DNA from 2 places in the Sphaerisporangium krabiense genome. Region 2 is predicted to be linked to the other one. Evidence: riboswitches for the same ligand, from Rfam matches in the RefSeq annotation. Region 2 holds a riboswitch; the other holds the start of a gene.
What was found. A riboswitch is a leader RNA that binds a small molecule or an ion and turns the genes downstream of it on or off. The one in region 2 is predicted to bind glycine.
Positions count from the first base shown of each region.

Region 1: linked by a shared signal. The riboswitch ahead of gcvP (aminomethyl-transferring glycine dehydrogenase) and the one ahead of gcvT (glycine cleavage system aminomethyltransferase GcvT) in region 2 are both predicted to bind glycine.

Region 1 covers NZ_JACHBR010000003.1:51,970-56,350, reverse strand. The annotation lists gene gcvP (aminomethyl-transferring glycine dehydrogenase) at 1-2,375, opposite strand, end outside; glycine riboswitch at 2,538-2,663, opposite strand; gene BJ981_RS35195 (MerR family transcriptional regulator) at 2,842-3,459, opposite strand; gene BJ981_RS35190 (bifunctional nuclease family protein) at 3,615-4,085, opposite strand; gene ftsR (transcriptional regulator FtsR) at 4,217-4,381, opposite strand, start outside.
Region 2 covers NZ_JACHBR010000001.1:44,302-48,682, reverse strand. The annotation lists gene BJ981_RS00225 (L-serine ammonia-lyase) at 1-332, opposite strand, end outside; gene gcvH (glycine cleavage system protein GcvH) at 445-834, opposite strand; gene gcvT (glycine cleavage system aminomethyltransferase GcvT) at 831-1,922, opposite strand; glycine riboswitch at 1,956-2,056, opposite strand; glycine riboswitch at 2,057-2,154, opposite strand; gene BJ981_RS00210 (gamma-glutamyl-gamma-aminobutyrate hydrolase family protein) at 2,229-2,924, opposite strand; gene BJ981_RS00205 (3-oxoacyl-ACP reductase) at 2,934-3,698, opposite strand; gene BJ981_RS00200 (aldehyde dehydrogenase family protein) at 3,743-4,381, opposite strand, start outside.

The DNA.
Region 1 (4,381 bases), on a different contig from region 2:
TAGTGGGGGGCGAGCCGGCGCGCGAGGTAGTTGGCCGACAGGATGGCCTGCTCGGTGGCCGCCGTGAGGCCCTCACCGCCCATCATGCGCACATACGCCCACGAGATGGGCAGGATGCCCGCCGAGCCGTAGGGCGCCGCCGAGACCGGCCCGACGGGCCCGCCGTCCCGCAGCGGGTGGCCGGGCAGGTAGGCCGCCAGGTGGGCGCGCACCGCGACCGGGCCGACGCCCGGGCCGCCGCCGCCGTGCGGGATGCAGAAGGTCTTGTGCAGGTTCAGGTGGGAGACGTCGGCGCCGAACGCGCCGGGCTTGGCCAGCCCGACCAGGGCGTTGAGGTTGGCCCCGTCGACGTAGACCTGGCCGCCGGCCTCGTGGACGCGCGCGCAGATCGCGGTGATCGTCTCCTCGTACACCCCGTGCGTGGAGGGGTAGGTCACCATGATCGCGGCGAGCCGGTCCCGATGCTTGCCGATCTTGGCGTCGAGGTCGGCGAGGTCCACGTTGCCCTGGTCGTCGCAGGCCACCACGACCACCCGCATGCCGGCCATGACGGCGCTGGCGGCGTTGGTGCCGTGCGCCGAGGACGGGATGAGGCACACGTCGCGCTCCAGGTCGCCGTTGGCGCGGTGGTAGGCGCGGATGGCCAGCAGCCCGGCGAACTCGCCCTGGGAGCCGGCGTTCGGCTGCAGCGAGACCGCGTCGTAGCCGGTGACCTCGGCCAGCCAGCGCTCCAGGTCGGCGATGAGCGCGAGGTAGCCCTCGGCCTGCTCGGCGGGCGCGTAGGGGTGCAGGCCGGCCAGCTCGGGCCAGGTGATCGGCTCCATCTCGGTGGTGGCGTTGAGCTTCATCGTGCACGAGCCGAGCGGGATCATCGACCGGTCGAGCGCGATGTCCTTGTCCTGGAGCCTGCGCAGGTAGCGCAGCAGCGCGGTCTCGGAGCGGTGCGCGCGGAACACCGGGTGGGCCAGGTACTCGGTGGAGCGCAGCAGCTCGCCGGGCAGGGCGTCGGAGGCGGAGGTGTCCACGTCCTCCAGCACGACGCCCTCGAGGCCGAAGGACTCCCAGACCGCGGCCAGGTGGCCGCCGGTGGTGGTCTCGTCGCAGGCGACGCCCACGTGGTCGGCGTCCACGTGGCGCAGGTTGATCCCGCGGGCGCGGGCGGCGGCCACGACCTCTCCGGCCCGGCCGGGCACCCGGGCCAGGACCGTGTCGAAGAACGCCTCGTGCACGACCTCGACGCCCGCGCCGCGCAGCCCGGCGGCCAGGACGGCGGCGTGCCGGTGGACGCGCTGGGCGATGCGCCTGAGCCCCTCGGGGCCGTGGTAGACGGCGTACGTGCCGGCGATGACGGCGAGCAGGACCTGGGCGGTGCAGATGTTGCTGGTGGCCTTCTCGCGGCGGATGTGCTGCTCGCGGGTCTGCAGGGCCAGGCGGTAGGCGGCCCGGCCGTCGGCGTCCTGGGACACCCCGACCAGGCGCCCGGGCATCTGCCGCTGCAGGCCCTCGCGGACCGACATGTAGGCGGCGTGCGGGCCGCCGAAGCCGAGGGGGACGCCGAAGCGCTGGGAGGAGCCCACGGCGATGTCGGCGCCGAGGAAGCCGGGCGACTCCACCAGGGTGAGGGCCAGCAGGTCGGCGGCGGCGACCACCAGCGCGCCGCGGGCGTGCGCCTCCTCGGCCAGGGCGCGGAAGTCCTTCAGCCGGCCGCTCGCGCCCGGATACTGGACCAGGACGCCGAACAGCTCGCCGCCGGGCAGGCCCTCGGACAGGTCGGCCTCGGCCAGCTCGATGCCGAGGGGCTCGGCGCGGGTGGCGAGCACGGCCTTGGTCTGCGGGAGCGCGTCGGCGTCCACGACGAACACCGGGCTCTTGGCGCGGCCCGCGCGGCGGGCCAGCGTCATCGCCTCGGCGGCGGCGGTGGCCTCGTCCAGCAGGGAGGCGCCGGCGACGTCCAGGCCGGTGAGGTCGGCGATCACGGTCTGGAAGTTCAGCAGGGCCTCCAGGCGGCCCTGGGAGATCTCCGGCTGGTAGGGGGTGTAGGCGGTGTACCAGCCGGGGTTCTCCAGCAGGTTGCGCCGGATGACCGCCGGGGTGATCGTGTCGTGGTAGCCCAGGCCGATCATGGAGGTGAGCAGGCGGTTGCGCCCGGCCAGGGCGCGCAGCTCGGCGATGGCCTCGGTCTCGCTCGCCGCCGGGGGCAGGCGCAGCGGGCCCTCGGCGCGGATCATGCCGGGGACCGCGACGGCGACCAGGTCGGCGACCGAGGCGTAACCGACGGCCTGCAGCATGCGGGCCTGTTCGGCGTCGGAGGGGCCGATGTGCCGCGTGGCGAAGGGCGGCGCGGACAGGTCGCGAAGCGGTGACCGATCGGTCATGGAGGCCCTCCTGAAGGGTTGAGACCGGGCGCGTGGCGCGCGTGTGCCGTCTCCCCCTCTGTCAGCGCGGCGCGTGCCGCGACCTGAGAGCTTCACCCCCCGCGGGGGGCTTGCACCGTCGGTGAGGCACGCCTGGCGGGCATGCCTGCTTTCCAGAGTCGCCTCACCCGCGCGGTACGTGTGCCTGAGAGATTCCGGGGAGGTTGCTCCTTCGGCGCCCGGGCCAGCGGGCGGGCGCCGCGGCCGCGGCGCCTGCTCGTGCCCTCGGGACTCTCCCGCGCGGGGTCGTAAGCCTTGCACCAACTGTACCCGCCCGTCACGGGCGGAAGGCTACCCCAGTACCGCCCCGCCACGCGGGCGCGCGCCGGCGCCGGGTTCGCCGCGTGCGGCCCCACACCGCCGTCCCGCGAACCCGGGGACCGTCCTGCCGATTCCCGCCGCTCCCCCACCGGGGGGCGGGAGCCGGTCAGCCCGTCCTGCGGGCCTTCCTGCGCCGAGCCAGCTCGTCACCCGGGTGGTCCTCCGTGGTGGCGGCCGGCTCCACGCGTTCCCCCGGCAGCTCCGCCAGGGTGCCCTCGACCTCGCGCCAGACGCCGCCGAGGGCGATGCCGAACACGCCCTGGCCGCCTTCCAGAAGGTCGATGACCTCGTCGGCCGAGGTGCACTCGTACACGCTCACGCCGTCGCTCATCAGCGTGATCTGCGCCAGGTCGTTGACCCCGCGCTCGCGCAGGTGCTGGACCGCGGTGCGGATCTGCTGGAGCGACACCCCGGTGTCGAGCAGGCGCTTGACCACCTTGAGCACCAGGATGTCGCGGAAGCTGTAGAGCCGCTGCGAGCCCGAGCCATGCGCCGGCCGCACCGACGGCTCGACGAGCTGGGTCCTCGCCCAGTAGTCGAGCTGCCGGTAGGTGATGCCGGCCGCCGAGCAGGCCGTCGGGCCGCGGTATCCCACGTCGGCGGGCAGCGACGCCGGCCGCTCGTCGAACAGCAGGCCCTGCTCTCCCGCGCGCTCCCGAGCCGACCGGCGCTGGGCCGGATCGTGCTGGTCGGCCGTCTTTCCCTCGCCGCTGCTGACCGCCACTGCGGACCTCCGGCTTTCTCTCATCCCACGGTCTGATCTGGGGGTTCGTGAATTACAACCGTGGTTTCCCTTGCACCGTAGGACCGGTGCGATGCTCAGTCAACGATCCCGCCCGGCGCGTCGTGAAGCGTAAATGCCCGATATGGCGCACTGGGCTACCCCGCACGGCCGAAGTCCTCCGGGGTGATCGTGTCCAGGAACTCGCGGAACTTCTCGACCTCGTCCTCCTGGTCGTCGGGAATGATGACACCGGCCTCGCGCACCACGTCCTCACTGGCGAAGATGCTCGTGCCGGTGCGCAGCGCGAGCGCGATCGAGTCCGAGGGGCGCGCGCTCACCTCGACCCCGTTGGAGAACACCAGGTCGGCGAAGAAGATCCCGTCGCGCAGCGCCACGATGTTGACCGCCTGCAACCGCACGCCGAGGGCTTCGATCACGTCCTTGAACAAGTCGTGGGTGAGCGGCCGCGGAGGTGGCTCCTCGGCCTGTGCCAACGCGATGGCCGTGGCCTCGGTCATGCCAATCCAGATCGGCAGATATCGCTCACCCTTCGCCTCCTTCAGAAGGACGATGGGTTGGTTGGTGGGCATCTCCACGCGGACCCCCACGACCTCCATCTGCAACACACGCGGCTCCGTCCCATTGGGTCACCGGCCCGCTCCGGGCCTGCTCCCTTACGGCTCTCAGCTCGCGGCGTGACCATCGCCGCAAAATTCAACGTAACATCCTCCCACCCCGAAATGTCCGGGCGGCTCCGTCACCGGCCGAGAATGCCCCGCAGACCGGTCCTCACCAGGGCGGTGCGCAGTTCCTGGAGCAGCCCGGAGATCTCGCGGGCGGTCTCCTCGGCCTGGCCGGCGGCGCCCGGGGCGCGGCGGCGCATGAGGGGCGCGACGGCCTGCTCGACGAGCCCGGCCTCGCG
Region 2 (4,381 bases):
TCGCCGACGACGAACGGGATCTCCTGGGCGCCGAACAGCCGGAGCGTGCCGGACGCGCGCATCTCGGCGAGCCGCTCGTCCACGGTGTCCACGTCGACGAGCTCGGGCTTCTCGCCGGACAGGCCGAGCAGGACCGCTTTGTCGCTGCCGTGGCCTTTGCCGGTCAGGCCCAGGGAACCGTAGAGGATCACCTCGACACGGGCGGTCTTCTCCAGGAGCCCGTCCTGCTTGAGTCCCCTGGCGAACTTGTGGGCGGCGGCCATGGGGCCGCCGGTGTGGGAGCTGGACGGGCCTATGCCGATTTTGAACAGGTCGAAGACGCTGATCGCCATTGATCTGTGCCCTTCGGAACGTGTGTGGCGAACCTTCGGAACATGTGACGAGAGAAGGGACGCTCCGGCGAGCGATGGCCCGCCGGAGCCGCCAGGGGAGGACGAACGAAGGTCAGGAGTCCGCGGTGGTGACGGTGGCGTACTCCTCGGCGGAGAGCAGGTCCTCCGGGGTGTCCTGGACGCGCACGCGGAACAGCCAGCCGTCGCCGTAGGGGTCGGAGTTGACCAGCGACGGGTCGTCCACGACGACCTGGTTGACCTCCACGACCTCGCCGCTGACCGGCGCGTAGATGTCGCTGACGGACTTGGTGGACTCGACCTCGCCCACGGCGTCGCCCGCCTCGACGGTCGCGCCCGCCTCGGGAAGCTGGACGAAGACGACGTCACCCAGCGACTCGGCGGCGTACGCCGTGATGCCCACGGTCACGGTGATGCCGTCCTCCAGGCCGGCGATCCACTCGTGCTCCTTGGTGTAGCTGAGCTCCTCGGGAATGCTGCTCACTTGCTCCTCCGGTAAAAAGGCAGGTCAACCACGTCGACCGGTTCATGGCTTCCACGGATGTCGACCGCGAGCCCCTCGGACACGTCCGTGTCCACGTAGGCCATCGCGATCGGCTTGCCGAGGGACTGCGAGGGTGCGCCGCTGGTGACCTCTCCAACGACGGTGCCGTCAGTCAGCCGTACCACGGGGTATCCGTGGCGTGGCACTCGGCGGCCCCGCGCGACGAGCCCGGTGAGGCGGCGGCGCGGCGGGATGTCCTTCAGCGGCGCGAGGGCCGCGCGGCCGACGAAGTCGCCGGGCTTGTCGAACCGTACGACGCGGCCGAGGCCCGCGTCGAAGGGAGTGAGCCCGGCGTTCAGCTCGTTGCCGTACAGGGGCATGCCGGCTTCGAGCCGGAGCGTGTCGCGGGCGGACAGGCCGGCGGGGCGCAGCCCGTACGCGTCGCCCGCCTTGGTGACCTCCTGCCAGAGGGTGACGGCGTCGCCGGCCGCGACGAACAGCTCGAAGCCGTCCTCGCCGGTGTAGCCGGTGCGGGCGATGAGGGCCTCCACCCCGGCGACCGTGGCGGGCAGGCCGGCGTAGTACTTCAGCGAGGGCAGGTCGGCGTCGGTGAGCGTGGCGAGGATCTCCTGCGAGCGGGGACCCTGTACGGCGATCAGCCCGTACCGGTCGGAGCGGTCCTCCACCGCGGCCTCGAAGCCCGCCGTCCGCTCGGTCAGCTCGGCGGCGACCTTGGGGTAGTTGGAGGCGTTGGCGACGACGAGGAACTCCTCCGCGGCCAGCCGGTAGACGATCAGGTCGTCGAGGACGCCGCCGTCGGCGGCGCAGATCATGGTGTAGCGGGCGCGGCCCGGCTCAAGGACGGACAGGTGGCCGACGAGCGCGTGGTCGAGGGCGTCTGCGGCCTGCGGCCCGGTGACGAAGATCTCGCCCATGTGGGAGAGGTCGAACAGCCCGGCGGCCGTGCGCACCGCGTTGTGTTCGGCGGACTCGCTGCCGTAGCGCAACGGCATCAGCCAGCCGGCGAAGTCGGTGAGCGTCGCGCCGAGGCTCTCGTGCACCTCGCGGAGCGGTGTGGGTCTGGACATGATGCGCACCTCAGACAGGGTTGGATGAGAGCATCCTCCCCCTCTGTCATCGGTGCCTGAGAGTTTCGCCCGGGTTTTGCCGGACTTTCACCTTCGGCGAGGCCCCCGGAGGGGACCTGCTTTCCAGAGATCACCTTTCCCGCGCGGTCCTTTGCCTTGTGAGGTTCGTGGGGAGGACTTGCTCCTTCAGGGGTCCTGACCGGATGTCAGGACTCTCTCCCGCACGGGATCATCGGTGTTCTCGCCCACCCTACCAACGCACGCCCGCCTGTCCATGCCCGCCGGGGTGGCGGCAGGGGTGGCACGTCAGACGGCGGCGGCCGACACCAGCGCCCGGAACAGGCGGATGTCCTCGCCGGTCTCCGGATGCCACTGCACGGCGAGGGCGAAGGGCCGGTCCGGCAGCTCCACCGCCTCGACGGCGCCGTCCTCGGACGTGGCGGCGACCACCAGGCCCGCGCCGAGTCGGGCGACCGCCTGGTGGTGGTAGTGGGCGGTCTGGACGGGGTCGGCGCCGAGGACGCCCGCCAGCCCGCTGCCCGCCTCCGGGCGCACGGGCAGGTGGCCGTACCGCCCGGGGGCGGGGGCGTGGCCGTCGTGGCCGACTAGGTCGGGGAGGTGCTGGTGGAGGGTGCCGCCGAGGTGCACGTTCAGCACCTGCATGCCGCGGCAGACGCCGAGGAACGGCAGGCCCGCCTTCAGCGCCGCGGCGACCAGCGCGAACTCCGCCGCGTCGCGGAACTCCCTGACGTGACTCGTGCGGCCGTGCGGCTCCTCGCCGTACCGGGACGGGTCCACGTCACCGCCGCCCGCGACGACGATCCCGTCCAGCCGCTCCACCAGCGGCGCCGGGTCGCCCGCCGGAGGCAGCAGCACCGGCTGGCCCCCGGCCCGCGCGACCCGGTCGACGTAGTCGTAGGGCAGCAGCGCCGCGGGCGTGTCCCACACGGTGAACGACGCCCGCTCGACGTAGCAGGTGATCCCGATGACCGGCCGTGTCATGGCGCCCTCCTACAGCGGGGTCACGTACGCGCCGGAGATGCCGCCGTCCACCAGGAACTCCGCCCCCGTGATGAAGCTCGCGTCGTCGGAGGCCAGGAACGCCACCGCGGCGGCGATCTCGGACGCCTCGGCGAACCGCCCGAGCGGGACGTGCACCAGGCGGCGCTGGGCGCGCTCGGGGTCCTTGGCGAACAGCTCCTGGAGCAGCGGCGTGTTGACCGGCCCCGGGCACAGCGCGTTCACCCGGATGCCCTCGCGGGCGAACTGCACGCCGAGCTCGCGGGACATCGCGAGCACGCCGCCCTTGGAGGCGGTGTAGGAGATCTGCGAGGTCGCCGAGCCCATGACCGCCACGAACGACGCGGTGTTGATGATCGAGCCCTTGCCCTGCCGCCGCATGTACGGGATGACGTGCTTGCAGCACAGGTAGACGCTGGTCAGGTTGACGTCCTGGACCCGCTTCCACGCCTCGATGCCGGTGGTCAGGATCGAGTCGTCGTCGGGCGGCGAGATGCCCGCGTTGTTGAACGCGATGTCCACGCCGCCGTAGGTCTCGAAGGCCGTCTCGAACATGCGGGCGACGTCCTCCTCGCTGGTGACGTCGGCGCGGACGAACAGGCCGCCCACCTCCTCGGCCGCCTTGGCGCCCGCCGCCTCGTCCACGTCGGCGCAGACCACCTTGGCGCCCTCCTCGGCGAAGCGGCGGGCCGTGGCGAGCCCGATGCCGCCCGCGGCGCCCGTGATCACGGCCACGCGGTCACGCAGTCGCTGCATGGTGAAGATCTCCTTGACGGGTCGTTCGCTGGATCGTCCTCGTGTCAGTGCGCGATGAAGACGTTCTTGGTCTCGGTGAACGCGGCCAGCGCGTCGGGGCCGAGCTCCCGGCCCAGGCCGGACTGCTTGAAACCGCCGAACGGCGTCCAGTACCGCACCGAGGAGTGGGAGTTCACCGACAGGTTGCCCGCCTCGATCGCCCGGGCCGTCCGCAGCGCGCGGCCCACGTCCCGCGTCCAGATCGAGCCGGACAGGCCGTACACGGTGTCGTTGGCGATGCGCACGGCGTCCGCCTCGTCGTCGAACGGCACCACGCTGACCACCGGCCCGAAGATCTCCTCGGTGAACGCGCGCTCGTCCAGCGACTCGTGGGTGAGCACGGTCGGCGGGAACCAGAAGCCCTTGCCGGACGGGCAGGCGCCCTGGAAGCGCGGCGTGCCGGTGACGAACGAGGCCACCCGCGCGCGGTGCTCGGCGCTGATGAGCGGGCCGAGGTCGGTGCCGGGGTCCAGCGGGTCGCCCACGGTGAGGGACGCGACGGCGGCGCCGAGGCGGTCGAGGAACTCCTCCAGGACGGGGCGCTGCACGAGGACGCGCGAGCGGGCGCAGCAGTCCTGCCCGCTGTTGTCGAACACCGCGGAGGGCGCGGTCGCGGCGGCCCGCTCCAGGTCGGCGTCGGCGAA